Regions from separate parts of the Cryobacterium sp. Hh7 genome, predicted to be linked through region 2. Evidence: predicted binding sites of a transcription regulator. Region 2 holds the regulator's gene; the other holds the start of a gene.
What was found. The regulator LexA, encoded in region 2, represses DNA repair genes until DNA is damaged. The targets are predictions, from matches to a motif close to TCGAACANNTGTTCGA.
Positions count from the first base shown of each region.

Region 1: the regulator LexA is predicted to act here: its motif matches at 2,243-2,258, upstream of E3T43_RS14585 (HNH endonuclease signature motif containing protein).

Region 1 covers NZ_SOHG01000053.1:91,991-98,063, reverse strand. Annotated here, with positions in the region: gene E3T43_RS14600 (ABC transporter permease) at 1-540, opposite strand, end outside; gene E3T43_RS14595 (sugar ABC transporter substrate-binding protein) at 537-1,496, opposite strand; tRNA gene E3T43_RS14590 (tRNA-Met) at 1,726-1,799, opposite strand; gene E3T43_RS14585 (HNH endonuclease signature motif containing protein) at 2,442-4,088, shown strand; gene E3T43_RS14580 (UPF0182 family protein) at 4,618-6,073, opposite strand, start outside.
Region 2 covers NZ_SOHG01000040.1:30,361-36,433, reverse strand. Annotated here, with positions in the region: gene metE (5-methyltetrahydropteroyltriglutamate--homocysteine S-methyltransferase) at 34-2,379, shown strand; gene lexA (transcriptional repressor LexA) at 2,487-3,191, opposite strand; gene E3T43_RS11680 (LysM peptidoglycan-binding domain-containing protein) at 3,482-3,895, shown strand; gene E3T43_RS11675 (histidinol-phosphate transaminase) at 3,927-5,051, shown strand; gene hisB (imidazoleglycerol-phosphate dehydratase HisB) at 5,061-5,684, shown strand; gene hisH (imidazole glycerol phosphate synthase subunit HisH) at 5,681-6,073, shown strand, end outside.

The sequences.
Region 1 (6,073 bases), on a different contig from region 2:
GACAGCATCGAAGCCGGGCACGTCGCTCATGCCCTGAATAGACACCGTGCCGGTGATGATCTTGGTGACCGCGAGGTTCACTCCCTGCAGAATGAAGAAGGTGGCGAGGGTGACGATGAAGCTCGGCAGCCCGGTCTTCATCACCACGAAGGCGTTCGCCGCGCCGAGGGCCAGGGCCATCGCCAGGGCAATCACGAGGGCGAGCCAGATAGTGACGCCCCACTCGGTTGTGACGATTCCAACGATCAGTCCGGTCGTACCGACCATGGCGCCGGCGGAGAGGTCGAACTCCCCGCCGATCATGAGCAGGGCAACCGCGACGGCCATGATGCCGAACAGCGATGCCGAGTAGAGCCAGGTGGCCACGCCGGCAGGCGTCAGAAACGCCTGCGTCGAGACCGAGAAGAAGATAAAGATGGCGAGGGCGGCCACTGCTGCGCCGACCTCGGGTCGGCGCAGCAGCGTGATGATGAGACCGGCTGGCTTGAGCCTTTCATCGATCATCCGTTCATCAGTCACCGCGGGTGCGGTACGGGTCATCGCGTTCCATTCTTCGCGAACTTCGCGACCTCGGCTGCGTTGTCTTTCGTGACGAAGCCGGGGCCGGAGTAGACCGGCAGACCGCCGCCGACAACATCGCCGTTGCGAGCCTGCAGGGTGAGGAAGGTCACCGGGAGGTAGCCCTGGGAGTAGGGCTGCTGGTCGACGGCGAACAGGATCTTGTCGTCGAGTATCAACTGGGTGACGTCGGAAGACACGTCAAAGGTCGCCAGTTGCGCCGTGCTGGCGGCTTCCTCGATGGCCTGGCTGGCCGCGACGGCGATGCCCGGGTTCAGGGTGAGCACGCCATCGATGGACGAGTCGGCCAGAAGGCTGCTCTTGATGGTGTTCTGAGCGTCCGCGATGTTCGCGACGTCAACCTGAACGTTGGTGACCGTGCCGCCGAGGGTGTCAGCTGCTCCATCGCAGCGTTCTTCCAGCCCGGTGTTGCCGGCCTCGTGAATGACGCAGATGACGTTGCTGACACCAGCTTCGGCGAGCTGCTCGCCCGCGCCCTGGCCGGCGATGAACTCACTCTGACCGATGTGGGTCTGGGCACCGAATTCCTTGGACTGATCAAGGCCGGAGTTGATGGTGATCACCGGGATGCCAGCGGCGACCGCCTTTTCAACCGCATTCCGAACGCCGTCGGGGTTGGCCATCGAGACGATGAGGCCATCCGGATTCGTGGCGATGGCTGCAGCGATCAGCTGGCTCTGCTTCACCGGGTCGCCATCGCCCTGGTACGTGACGGTCACCCCGAGGTCGGTGCCGGCCTGCTCCGCGCCGCTCTTGACGACGTCCCAGAAGGTGTCGCCCGGTGTTCCGTGCGTGACGACGGCGATGACAATCTCCGCGGATGCGGCGGTCGTCGTGTCTGCCGAATTGGCCGTGCATCCTGCCAGCGCCAGGGGAATGACGATGAGCGCGGCGAGCCAGTTTCTGTTCTTCTTCATGTCTGCAACCTTCGTTGCATCAATTGTCGCCTGTCCAGCGTGAAATCGACGTACGCGATCCAAATCGCAGTCACGCGCCCGATTCGCTCCCGACCTTCTCATCTTGTCCAAAAGTGATCTCGCCAAGACCTGGATCGAGCCTGTCGAGACTTCGATTAGCAAAAGTCAGGCGCCCAGCGGACGGAAGGTACAAAAAAGCCCCCGGAACCAAGGGTTCCGGGGGCATCTGTTGCGGGGGCAGGATTTGAACCTACGACCTCTGGGTTATGAGCCCAGCGAGCTACCGAACTGCTCCACCCCGCGCTACAAGTACAAATTTAGCACACCCTGAAAGCTCGGTCGACCACTTGTGGTGATATTTCCAGTTGGGCGCCGAAAATGGGTTCCTCTACTGGCATCAAACACCATCAAGCAGGACAGCCGCAAGTGATCGCCATTCTCCGCACCAACAGGTGTTCAGGTATGGACAGATGCTCTAACCCGGTGTGGTCGGAATCGATTCACGGGAAGATCCGCGGCCTTCCACCTTGCCACTGCACGCCACGGGTCCGCAGCGTTCCCAGTGCACCACTTCCGGGCGTCTCAGCGCTCCCGGCCTCGCCGCATCTCAGAGACGCTCTATTCCAGGCCCAGCGGTGACTGGGTCCACTGTCCGATCCTCGGCCCGGTATCGCGGCTCACCCGAAGTGTGGCGTGGAATGCATTACTCCGCAGTGTTGGCCATATGAACAAACAGTGTAAAAGTTTCACTTATATATTCGATTTACTATCAACTTGACCAACCGCCTCAGATGATGACCGCCAGTGAACTCCCGCTCATTCAAAGGTGAATCACGTAGAACTACGGATCGGACCACTGGAGTTTGAAATTTCTCCGTACAAATAAAAAATGAGTTGCTCTCGCTTTTGTGTTCGATGCGGAGTAGAATCATTGCGAAGGAGGCAATGGCGCCCATGTTCATGGAAAACACCGGTGAGGCCAGTTCGAATGCTGTCATTGTGGCGGTCGGGCAGGCTCGGGAGATTCTCCTGAAAGCGTTGAGTTCGGTGTCGTTCGGGTCGCTGGGTGATGAAGAATCCTTGAGCATATTGCTCGCCCTCGAGAGCGTCGGCCGGGTTGTTGATGGTGCCCGGGTGCTGTCCACGACGGATGTGCTGCGCCGCTCCGAATACCTTGATGCGTCCGTTGCTAAGACTGCTACGGCAAAGACGGCCGATCAGACCGAGATAGAAGCGGCTGGCGCGGTGTCTCTGGCACGTCGGCTCGGCTGCCGAAGCGGCCTCGTGCTGGTGTCCACCCTGGCGCGGTTGTCCCGCAGTGAGGTGCGGCAGCGCGCGTCGCTCGGCAAGAATGCCGGCGAGCGGATGCTGCTCGGCCGGCCCCTCGCACCGACCTACCCCGTGGTGGGTGAGGCGTTGCAGGGCGGGGAGCTCGGAGTGGAGCAAGCCCGCGTCATCGTATCCGTGCTCGACGGCCTGCGTGCCTCGGTGCTGGTGGATGACCTCGACCGCGTCGAGCGCTCCCTGGTAGCGAGCGGGTCCGGCGCCATTACCCCGGAGACCGAGGGGCTGCCCGGTGCCGGTATCGCATTTGCGCCGGAGTTACTCCGGCAGCAGGGCATCGCGTGGCAGGCGCGCCTCGCGCCCGACGGGTGCGCTCCGGGTGAGGCCACGGCGGAACAGCGCAGCTGGTTCGCCTTCGGTGGACTGAATAACGGCGGCTACAGCCTGAACGGCTGGCTGACCACCCTCGACCGCGCCATCATCAGCACCGTCTTCGACGCCTACCTCTCCTCCGCTGCCGTAAACCCCGTTCCCGGCGCGATTCCCCGAGCCACGGTCGCCTTCCACGAGACCGAACCGTGCGAACTATCCGATGCGGACAGCACGCACAACGATGAAACCGACGGCATCACGGACAGCGACGGTAATGACAGCAAAGCAAGCACCAGCACTGATAGCAGCGCCAGTGACGTCCTCACGATTTGCGCCAACGATGACCGTAGCGCGCAGGCCTCGAACGATGTCCCGGTCGAGCACTGCGAAAGCGGCGAGCAGACCGGGGGCCAGCACGGGCAGGCCGACGACGAGAACGGCCCGATCGGCCATGCCCAGGGCTACGACCAGGGCTACGACGAGCGGACCGGAGCAAACGCGGGCCAGGCCCTCAGCCCCTGCCCGCAGGAACCCGCCGATACCCGCTCGATCAGTGAGAAGCAGGCCGGGATCCTCCGCGCGGTGTTCGAAGCGGCCGCCCGGCAGCCGGGCACCCCAACGATGGGCGGCGCGGCACCGACGGTACTCGTGCACATCACTATCAACGACCTCCTCGCCGGCCGCGGCGCCGGCTGGATCGACGGCATCGACGGACCCCTCACCGTGAAACAAGTCGATGAGCTGCTCTGCGCCGGCGGGTATCAGCCCGTGCTGTTCGGCCACCAGGGTCAGGTTTTGCACCTCGGCGACAGCAACCGGTTCTTCACCGCCAGTCAGCGCCGCGCATTAGCCGCCCGCGACGGCGGCTGCGTCATCCCCGGCTGCACCGTGCCACCGCAGCTAACCCAAGCGCACCACGTCGTGCCCTGGCGCTAGGGCGGCCTCACCAACATCGACAACGGCGTACTGATCTGTAACGCCGGGCATGCGAGCATCGAGACCTCCGGCTGGGACATTGACATGAGAGACGGCCGCCCCTGGGTTCGCGGACCCCTCATCTTCGACCCCACTCACACCTGGCGCCCCGCCGGACAAAACCGTGCCGCCACCCCGGCCGAGAAACCACACTGGGAAAAGTAGGCCCGCGCGGTCGCGTGCGCGGCCAACGGGATGGCTGGGCTGAGCAGACAGCCAGCGCAGGGCTATGGCGGCCTCGACCCGGTTGTCGAGCTTGTCGAGAGACGACCGACGGAATGGTGGCGTTGTCGAGATTGGTAAGTTTCGTGACTGTGGCGGTTTCGGCAGCCTCGGAGAGTGGAAGGGCGCCGTTGTCGAGACCGGCCGAATCTTCGGCTTCTCACATCGCTCGCTCACGTCTGGCGGGCGCACTCTGCCCTCCAATACCACAGGCCGCAAGCCCCCACCCGAGAGAGTGAAGGCTTGCGGCCTGTGTGGTGCGGTCTGGCTACTCGCCGAGCAGGGCCAGCATGCTCGCGATCGTGTCTTCGAGCTTCGCGTCGGCGGTGCCATAGTCGGCGAAGTTACCGTCGGCGAGTGCGGCCGCCTTTTCTGCCAGCGCCGTCTTGGCGACGGCGAGCAGCGACTTGAGCTCGGCATTCGTTGTGGCATCGCCGGTCGACCCGGTCGGTACGTCGGTGCTGCCGCCGGTCGAACCGTCGGTGCTCGGGTCGGTGGAGCCACCGTTGTTCGTGGTGGCATCTTCGGGCACGTCGGTATCACCAGCGGTGGCACCAGAGTCACCGCCGAACAGCACATCGAGGGCGCCGTCGAGGGTGTCCTCGAACGCGATCTGGTCACCGAAAGCCACAAGCACCTTCTGCAGCAGCGGATAGCTGGTCTCGCCCGTGGACTGCACGTAAACCGGCTGCACGTAGAGCAGTCCGCCACCAACTGGAAGGGTCAGCAGGTTACCGTTCAGCACGGTCGACGAGCCCTGACGCAGCAGGTTGAGCTCGGTCGACACTGTCGGGTCGGCGTTGAACACGTTCTGCACCTGACCGGGGCCAGGTACCGTACCGTCCTTGGGCAGGTTGAGCAGCCTCAGCTGGCCATAGCCATCCGCTCTGACGCCGTCTACCGATCCAGCGTCTGCGTCTACAGCGAGGTAACCGTAGAGTACGTTACGGCTGGATTCACCCGTCGCTTCCGGCTGGAAAGTGGAGTACAGCGAGAACGACGGCTGGTCCGAGCCGGGTACCTGCATGGTGAGGTAGTACGGCGGCTGCAGCGTCGGGTTGGTCGCCGGCGAGTCAGGGTCGTTGGGCGAGATCCAGGCGTCGTCCTTCGAGTAGAACGAACCGGGGTCGGTCACGTGGTACTGACCAAGAATGGAACGCTGCACCTTGAACAGATCGGCCGGGTAGCGCACGTGGCTCATCAGGTCGCCACTCATCTCGCTCATCGGCTTGAGCGACGACGGGAAGATCTTCTGCCAGGTCTGCAGCAGCGGCTCTTCGTCGTCCCAGGCGTAGAGGGTGACCTCGCCGCTGTAGGCGTCGACGGTGGCCTTGACCGAGTTGCGCATGTAGTTGATGCTGTCCAGCGCATACGGCTGGGCCGGTGTCTGCGTGTCGGCGATGGCCTCACTGAGGCTCACCGGGGTGGAATAGGGGTAATCCGCCGAGGTGGTGTAGCCGTCAACGATCCACATAACCCGACCGTCAACGACCGAGGGGTAGGCGTCGGAGTCGAGCGTCAGGTACGGCGCGACCTTCTGCACGCGGGTGACCGGGTCACGGTCGTAGAGAATCTCCGACTTGTCGTTGACCGAGGCGGCGAGGAAGATCTGCTCCGACTGGAATTTCAGCGCGTAGATCAGCTTTTTGAACGCATTGTCCAGTGTCGGTCCACCGTCTCCGGAGAACGTCGTGTAGGTCTGGCCAGCGCCCTCTTCACCCGAC
Region 2 (6,073 bases):
TTCCAACGACCAATCTCCAGTGAAGGAATCTCCATGCCCATTTCACCCGCATTTCCCACCGGTACCATCCTCGGCTACCCGCGTATCGGTCGCCGGCGCGAGCTCAAGAAGGCCGTCGAAGCGTTCTGGTCTGGGGCGATCGACGCGGTCGCTGTGGAGAGCGTGGCCGCCGAACTGCGCTCGGCCACCCGGGAACGGCTCGTTGACCTCGGGCTCGGCCGCGCCGACTCGTCGATCCCCGAGTCGTTCTCGTACTACGACCAGGTGCTGGACACCATTGTCGCCGTTGGAGCGATTCCCACCCGGTTTGCCTCGCTCGTCGGTGCTGATGGAACCATCGACCTGGCCGGGTATTTCACCCTGGCCCGCGGCGAGGGCGAGAACCTGCCGCTTGAGATGACCAAGTGGTTCGACTCGAACTACCACTACCTCGTGCCCGAGATTGGCCCGGAGACCGTGTTCTCGTTGGCCGGTGACCGCATCGTGCGCGAGTTTCTCGAGGCCAAGGCGGCCGGTTTCCTCACCCGTCCGGTGCTCGTCGGTCCGGTCACCTTTCTACTGCTCAGCAAGGCCAGCGATGAGGCGCCAGCCGGGTTCTCCCCGCTGTCCCGGCTCGACGACATCCTTCCTGTCTACGCAGCGCTGCTATCCCGGCTAGCGGATGCCGGCGCCGACTGGGTGCAGCTCGACGAGCCGGGACTGGTCAGCGAATCGATCGATGTGCCACGCGGGGACACGCTGGCGGCGGTCGCATCCGCTTATGGCGTGCTCGGTCGGCTCAGTGGCCGCCCCGCCCTGTTTGTCGCGGCGCCCTACGGCAGTCTCGATGATGCCCTGCCGGTTCTTGCCAGTACTACCGTCGAGGCGATCGGCCTCGACCTGGTTCGGGGCACCCTGCCGCAGGCAGTGCCCGGGCTGGCCGCCAAGACCCTCGTTGCCGGGGTGATTGACGGGCATAACATCTGGCGCGGCGACCTGGCAGGCGCTTTCGAGCGCGCCGAGAGCGTGCGCGCGCTGTCCGACTCCGTCACCGTATCCACCTCAACGTCGCTGCTGCACGTGCCGCACGACGTGCTGGATGAGACCTCGTTGCCGCTCGACCTGACCAGCTGGCTGGCCTTTGCCGACCAGAAGGTGGGCCAGGTCGTCACCCTCGCGCTCGGCCTCGCTGAGGGGCAGGCGGCCATTGCCATTCCGCTCGCGGATGCCGCTGCCGCGCTGACCGCGCGTCTCGCCGCTCCGGGGGTGCGCGACGGTTCGGTGCGAGCGCGTTCGGCCGCACTCACCGACGCCGATTTCACCCGTGGTGCCTACGCCGATCGCCTGACTGCTCAGAATGTTGCGCTGCAGCTGCCGTCGCTGCCCACGACCACGATCGGATCCTTCCCGCAGACCGCAGACATTCGCCGGGCACGCGCCCAGTTTCTCAAAGGAAACCTGCCAGCCGATGACTACCGCGACCTGATGCGCGCCGAGATCGGCCGCGTCGTCGCCCTGCAGGAAGAGATCGGACTCGACGTGCTCGTGCACGGGGAACCCGAGCGCAACGACATGGTGCAGTATTTTGCTGAGAACCTCGACGGGTTCACCGTGACCGAGAACGGCTGGGTGCAGTCCTACGGCAGCCGCTGCACCCGGCCATCCATTCTGTGGGGCGACGTCTCGCGCCCGGCCCCGATCACGGTGGACTGGTCGGTGTACACGCAGAGCCTGACAGCCAAGCCGGTCAAGGGCATGCTCACCGGACCGGTGACCATTCTGGCCTGGTCGTTCGTGCGTGACGACCAGCCGCTTGGCGAGACCGCTCGCCAGGTCGCCCTTGCCCTGCGCGATGAAATCGGCGACCTGGAAGCTGCGGGCATCAAGATCGTTCAGGTCGACGAGCCGGCCTTGCGGGAGCTGCTGCCGCTAAAGAAGAAGGACCACGCCGACTACCTGGACTGGTCGGTCGGCTCCTTTCGGCTGGCCACGGCCGGGGTCGCGGAAGCGACTCAAATTCACACGCACCTCTGCTACTCGGAGTTCGGCGTCGTCATCGAGGCTATCCGCAACCTCGACGCCGACGTCACGAGCATCGAAGCGGCCCGCTCGCGCATGGAGGTGGTCCAGCAGATTGAGGCCGGCGGGTTCAACCACGGCATCGGGGCCGGCATCTATGACATCCACTCGCCGCGAGTACCCAGTGTCGACGAGCTGACGACCCTGCTGGACACCGCCCTGGAATCCATCCCCGAACGCCAGGTCTGGGTGAACCCGGACTGCGGGCTCAAGACGCGTGGCTACGAGGAGACGGTGCAGTCCCTGCACAACATGCTGGCTGCGACCCGGGTGGTGCGCGATCGCCGCGCTGCCGATCTGAGAGCTAGCCTCACCCGGTAGCTCACTCGCGTACCTGGCGCCAGCCGGTAGTCTTCAGGCCCGATCACCGGTTAGTGGTCGGGCCTCGCGCCGTGCTTCTGTTCTCTTCTTTGCTTGAAGGTGACTCGCTAGACCGAGCGCAATACGGCGACGACCTTGCCGAGGATGTCGGCGTAGTCGCCGACGATGGGCTCGAAGTTACTGTTGCGCGGCAGCAGCCAGGTATGGCCGTCGCGCTTGCGCAGTACCTTCACGGTGGCCTCGTTGTCGAGCATGGCCGCCACGATTTCGCCGTTCTCCGCGGTCTTCTGCTGGCGAACGACAACCCAGTCACCGTCGCAGATCGCCGCATCGATCATCGACTCACCGACGACCTTGAGCATGAACAGCTCCCCCTGGCCGACGAGCTGGCGGGGGAGCGGGAAGATCTCGTCGATCTGCTGATCTGCCGTGATCGGAATGCCGGCAGCGATTCGACCGACGAGGGGAACCATCGCAGCGTCGCCGACCTGCACGCCCGGGTGAAAACTGTCCTGGTCGCCGGTTCCGACGTCTTCGGGCGCGCGTTGAATCTCGATGAGTACCTCGAGTGCGCGAGGACGATTCGGGTCACGACGCAGATAGCCGCTCAGCTCAAGCTGGTTGAGCTGGTGAGTCACGCTCGATAGCGAGGCGAGGCCGACGGCGTCACCGATCTCACGCATGCTCGGCGGGTAGCCGCGCGAGCTGACCGAACGCTGAATAACGTCGAGGATGGCGAGCTGGCGCGGGCTCAAACTCTTGCGGCGCCGAGTGCCGCCCTTGTCGCGGGTACCGCCGGTGCTTTGTGTCACGAGAAGCGCTCCTTGCGTCGGTCCCGCGCGGGTTAGAGGACGTCTCGCGGGAATGTCGGTGGTGTCTGGTTGAGTAGCAATCAAGCAATTGACCTATCGAAAGTTTATCCAGTTCTCGGCCTTGAAACAAACACTTATTCGAGTGTGTTGCGTGATTTTCCGGGCAGAGACGAGAAAAAGCTTGCATGTTCGATTGTTCGAAGTTATATTCGGAACATAGTTTCGTATTCGGTCCTCCCGGCCGAGGGCCGAATACGAGACTCGCAGCCCGCCTACCTTGGAGGTTTGACATGACCACAGCATTTGCTCCCGCAGTTTCTCTCCCGCCCGTCACACGTCTTCGCCTCACCCGGCGTGGGCGAGTCGTCTTCACCACGCTCGCCGCATTGCCGGTCGTTCTGGGCGCCCTTGTATTTGCCGTCAATGGGGGAGCGGTGGGCGCCTCTGGGGCCGCCACCGGCATCGATCTCGTGTCGTACACAACCGACTCCGGCATCGTGGCCACGTTGGCCTATTCACCGACCGACGTCGGTTCAGCCCGATTCATCACGGTCGAACCCGGCCAAACTCTCTGGAACCTTGCTGAAGAGAACTTTCCCGCCGCCGACCCGCGCGACGTTGTCGCCGATATCAAGCGCATCAACGCCCTGTCGGTGGAAACGCTGCAGCCGGGCCAGCGCCTGGAAATCCCCGCCAACTCCTAAGTAGTGATGGGCAGCAGTACGGGGCCCTAGCATGGAGAGGGTGACCAGTCTCGAAGATCTTCCCCTCCGCACCAACCTGCACGGCCTGACGCCCTACGGTGCTCCGCAACTGCATGTTCCAGTGGCCCTGAACGTGAACGAGAACACGCACCCCATTCCTGAAGCGGTGGCCCGCGACATCCTCGCCGGCCTGGCCGAGGCCATCCGCTCGGTGAATCGGTATCCCGATCGAGAGTTCACCGCCCTGCGCGAGGCGCTCGCCCGCTACCTCGGCGAAGGACTGACCGCCGAGAATATCTGGGCGGCCAACGGCTCCAACGAGGTGCTGCAACAAGTGCTGCAGGCTTTCGGCGGACCGGGACGCAGCCTGCTGGGCTTTGCCCCGACCTACTCGATGTACTCGATCCTCGCGTCGGGAACCGACACCACCTGGATTGCCGGTGCCCGCGACGCTGACTACGAGCTGTCGCCAGCGACCGCCGTGAGCGAGATCACGCGTACCAAGCCCGATATCGTCTTTCTCTGCTCGCCGAACAACCCCACCGGTACGCCGCTCTCCCTCGAGACCATCGCCGCTGCCTATGACGCGACCGACGGCATCGTCGTGGTCGATGAGGCCTACGCCGAATTCGCTCCGGTCGGCACCCCGAGCGCGCTCACCCTGCTGCCTGGCCGGGAACGCCTGCTCGTCTCCCGAACGATGAGCAAGGCCTTCGCGTTCGCCGGTGCCCGTGTGGGCTACCTGGCTGCCGATCCGGCCGTAACGGATGCCCTGCGTCTGGTTCGCTTGCCGTACCACCTCTCGGCCCTGACCCAGGCGGCCGCAAACGCGGCCCTGGCGCACAGCGTCGAGATGCTCGCGATGGTCGATGACATTCGTGGGCAGCGCGATCGACTCGTTGTCGAGCTTGCGGGCCTGGGCTATGCCCCGCACCGCAGCTGGAGCAACTTCGTACTGTTCGGGGGAGTAGCCGACCCGCACGAGACCTTCGAGGCGCTGCTGGCTGAGGGAATTCTCATTCGCGATGTGGGCATCGCCCACCACCTGCGCGTGACCGCCGGCACCGAACAGGAGACGACCCTGTTCCTCGACGCCATCGCCCGACTTGGTCGCAGTGGTGGCCCCGGTCAAATTGCGCCCGCCCAAGCCGAATAAACTAGGTCCATGAGCTCACCTGCTGACATTCCCGCACCCCGCGTCGCACACCTGCAACGGGAGACGAGTGAATCCAGCATCGACCTGTCTCTGAACCTTGATGGCACCGGCGTCAGTGACATCCGTACCTCGGTTCCGTTCTTCGACCACCTGCTGACGGCGTTCGCCAAACACTCCCTGACCGACCTCACGGTGCGCGCCTCCGGCGACATCGAAATCGACGTGCACCACACCATCGAAGACGTCGGAATCGTGCTCGGTCAGGCCATTCGTCAGTCCCTTGGTGACAAATCGGGCATCTCCCGTTACGGTGACGCTCTCGTGCCCCTCGACGAGGCGCTGGCCCAGGCCGTGGTCGACATCTCCGGCCGCCCCTACCTCGTGCACACGGGCGAACCGGCCGGTTTTGAATTTCACCTCATCGGCGGACATTTTACCGGCTCCATGGTGCGTCACGTCTTCGAAGCGATTACTTTTCACGCCTGCCTGACCGTGCACGTGACCCTGCTTGGCGGGCGCGATCCGCACCACATTGCCGAGGCTGAATTCAAGGCCTTCGCCCGCGCCTTCCGACTCGCCAAGGCCCTCGATCCGCTGGTGCACGGTATTCCGTCGACCAAGGGAGCCCTATGACGAAGGTTGTCGTCTTCGACTACGGAACCGGAAACGTGCACTCCGCGGTCAAGGCGCTCGAGTTGGCCGGCGCCGAGGTCACCCTCACGAGCGACCGCACGACTGCATTGGAGGCCGACGGTCTCGTCGTGCCCGGAGTTGGAGCGTTCAGCGCCGTGATGGCAGCGCTCAAGTCCGTTCGCGGTGACGACATCGTCGACCGTCGTCTGGCCGGCGGCCGCCCGGTGCTCGGAATTTGCGTCGGCATGCAGGTCATGTTCGAGCATGGAGTGGAACGTGGCGTGGACACCGAGGGGCTCGGCGAATGGCCGGGAACGGTCACCGAGCTTCCCGCGAAGATCCTTCCGCACACGGGCTGGAACACCGTCACGAGCGCACCGAACTCTGAA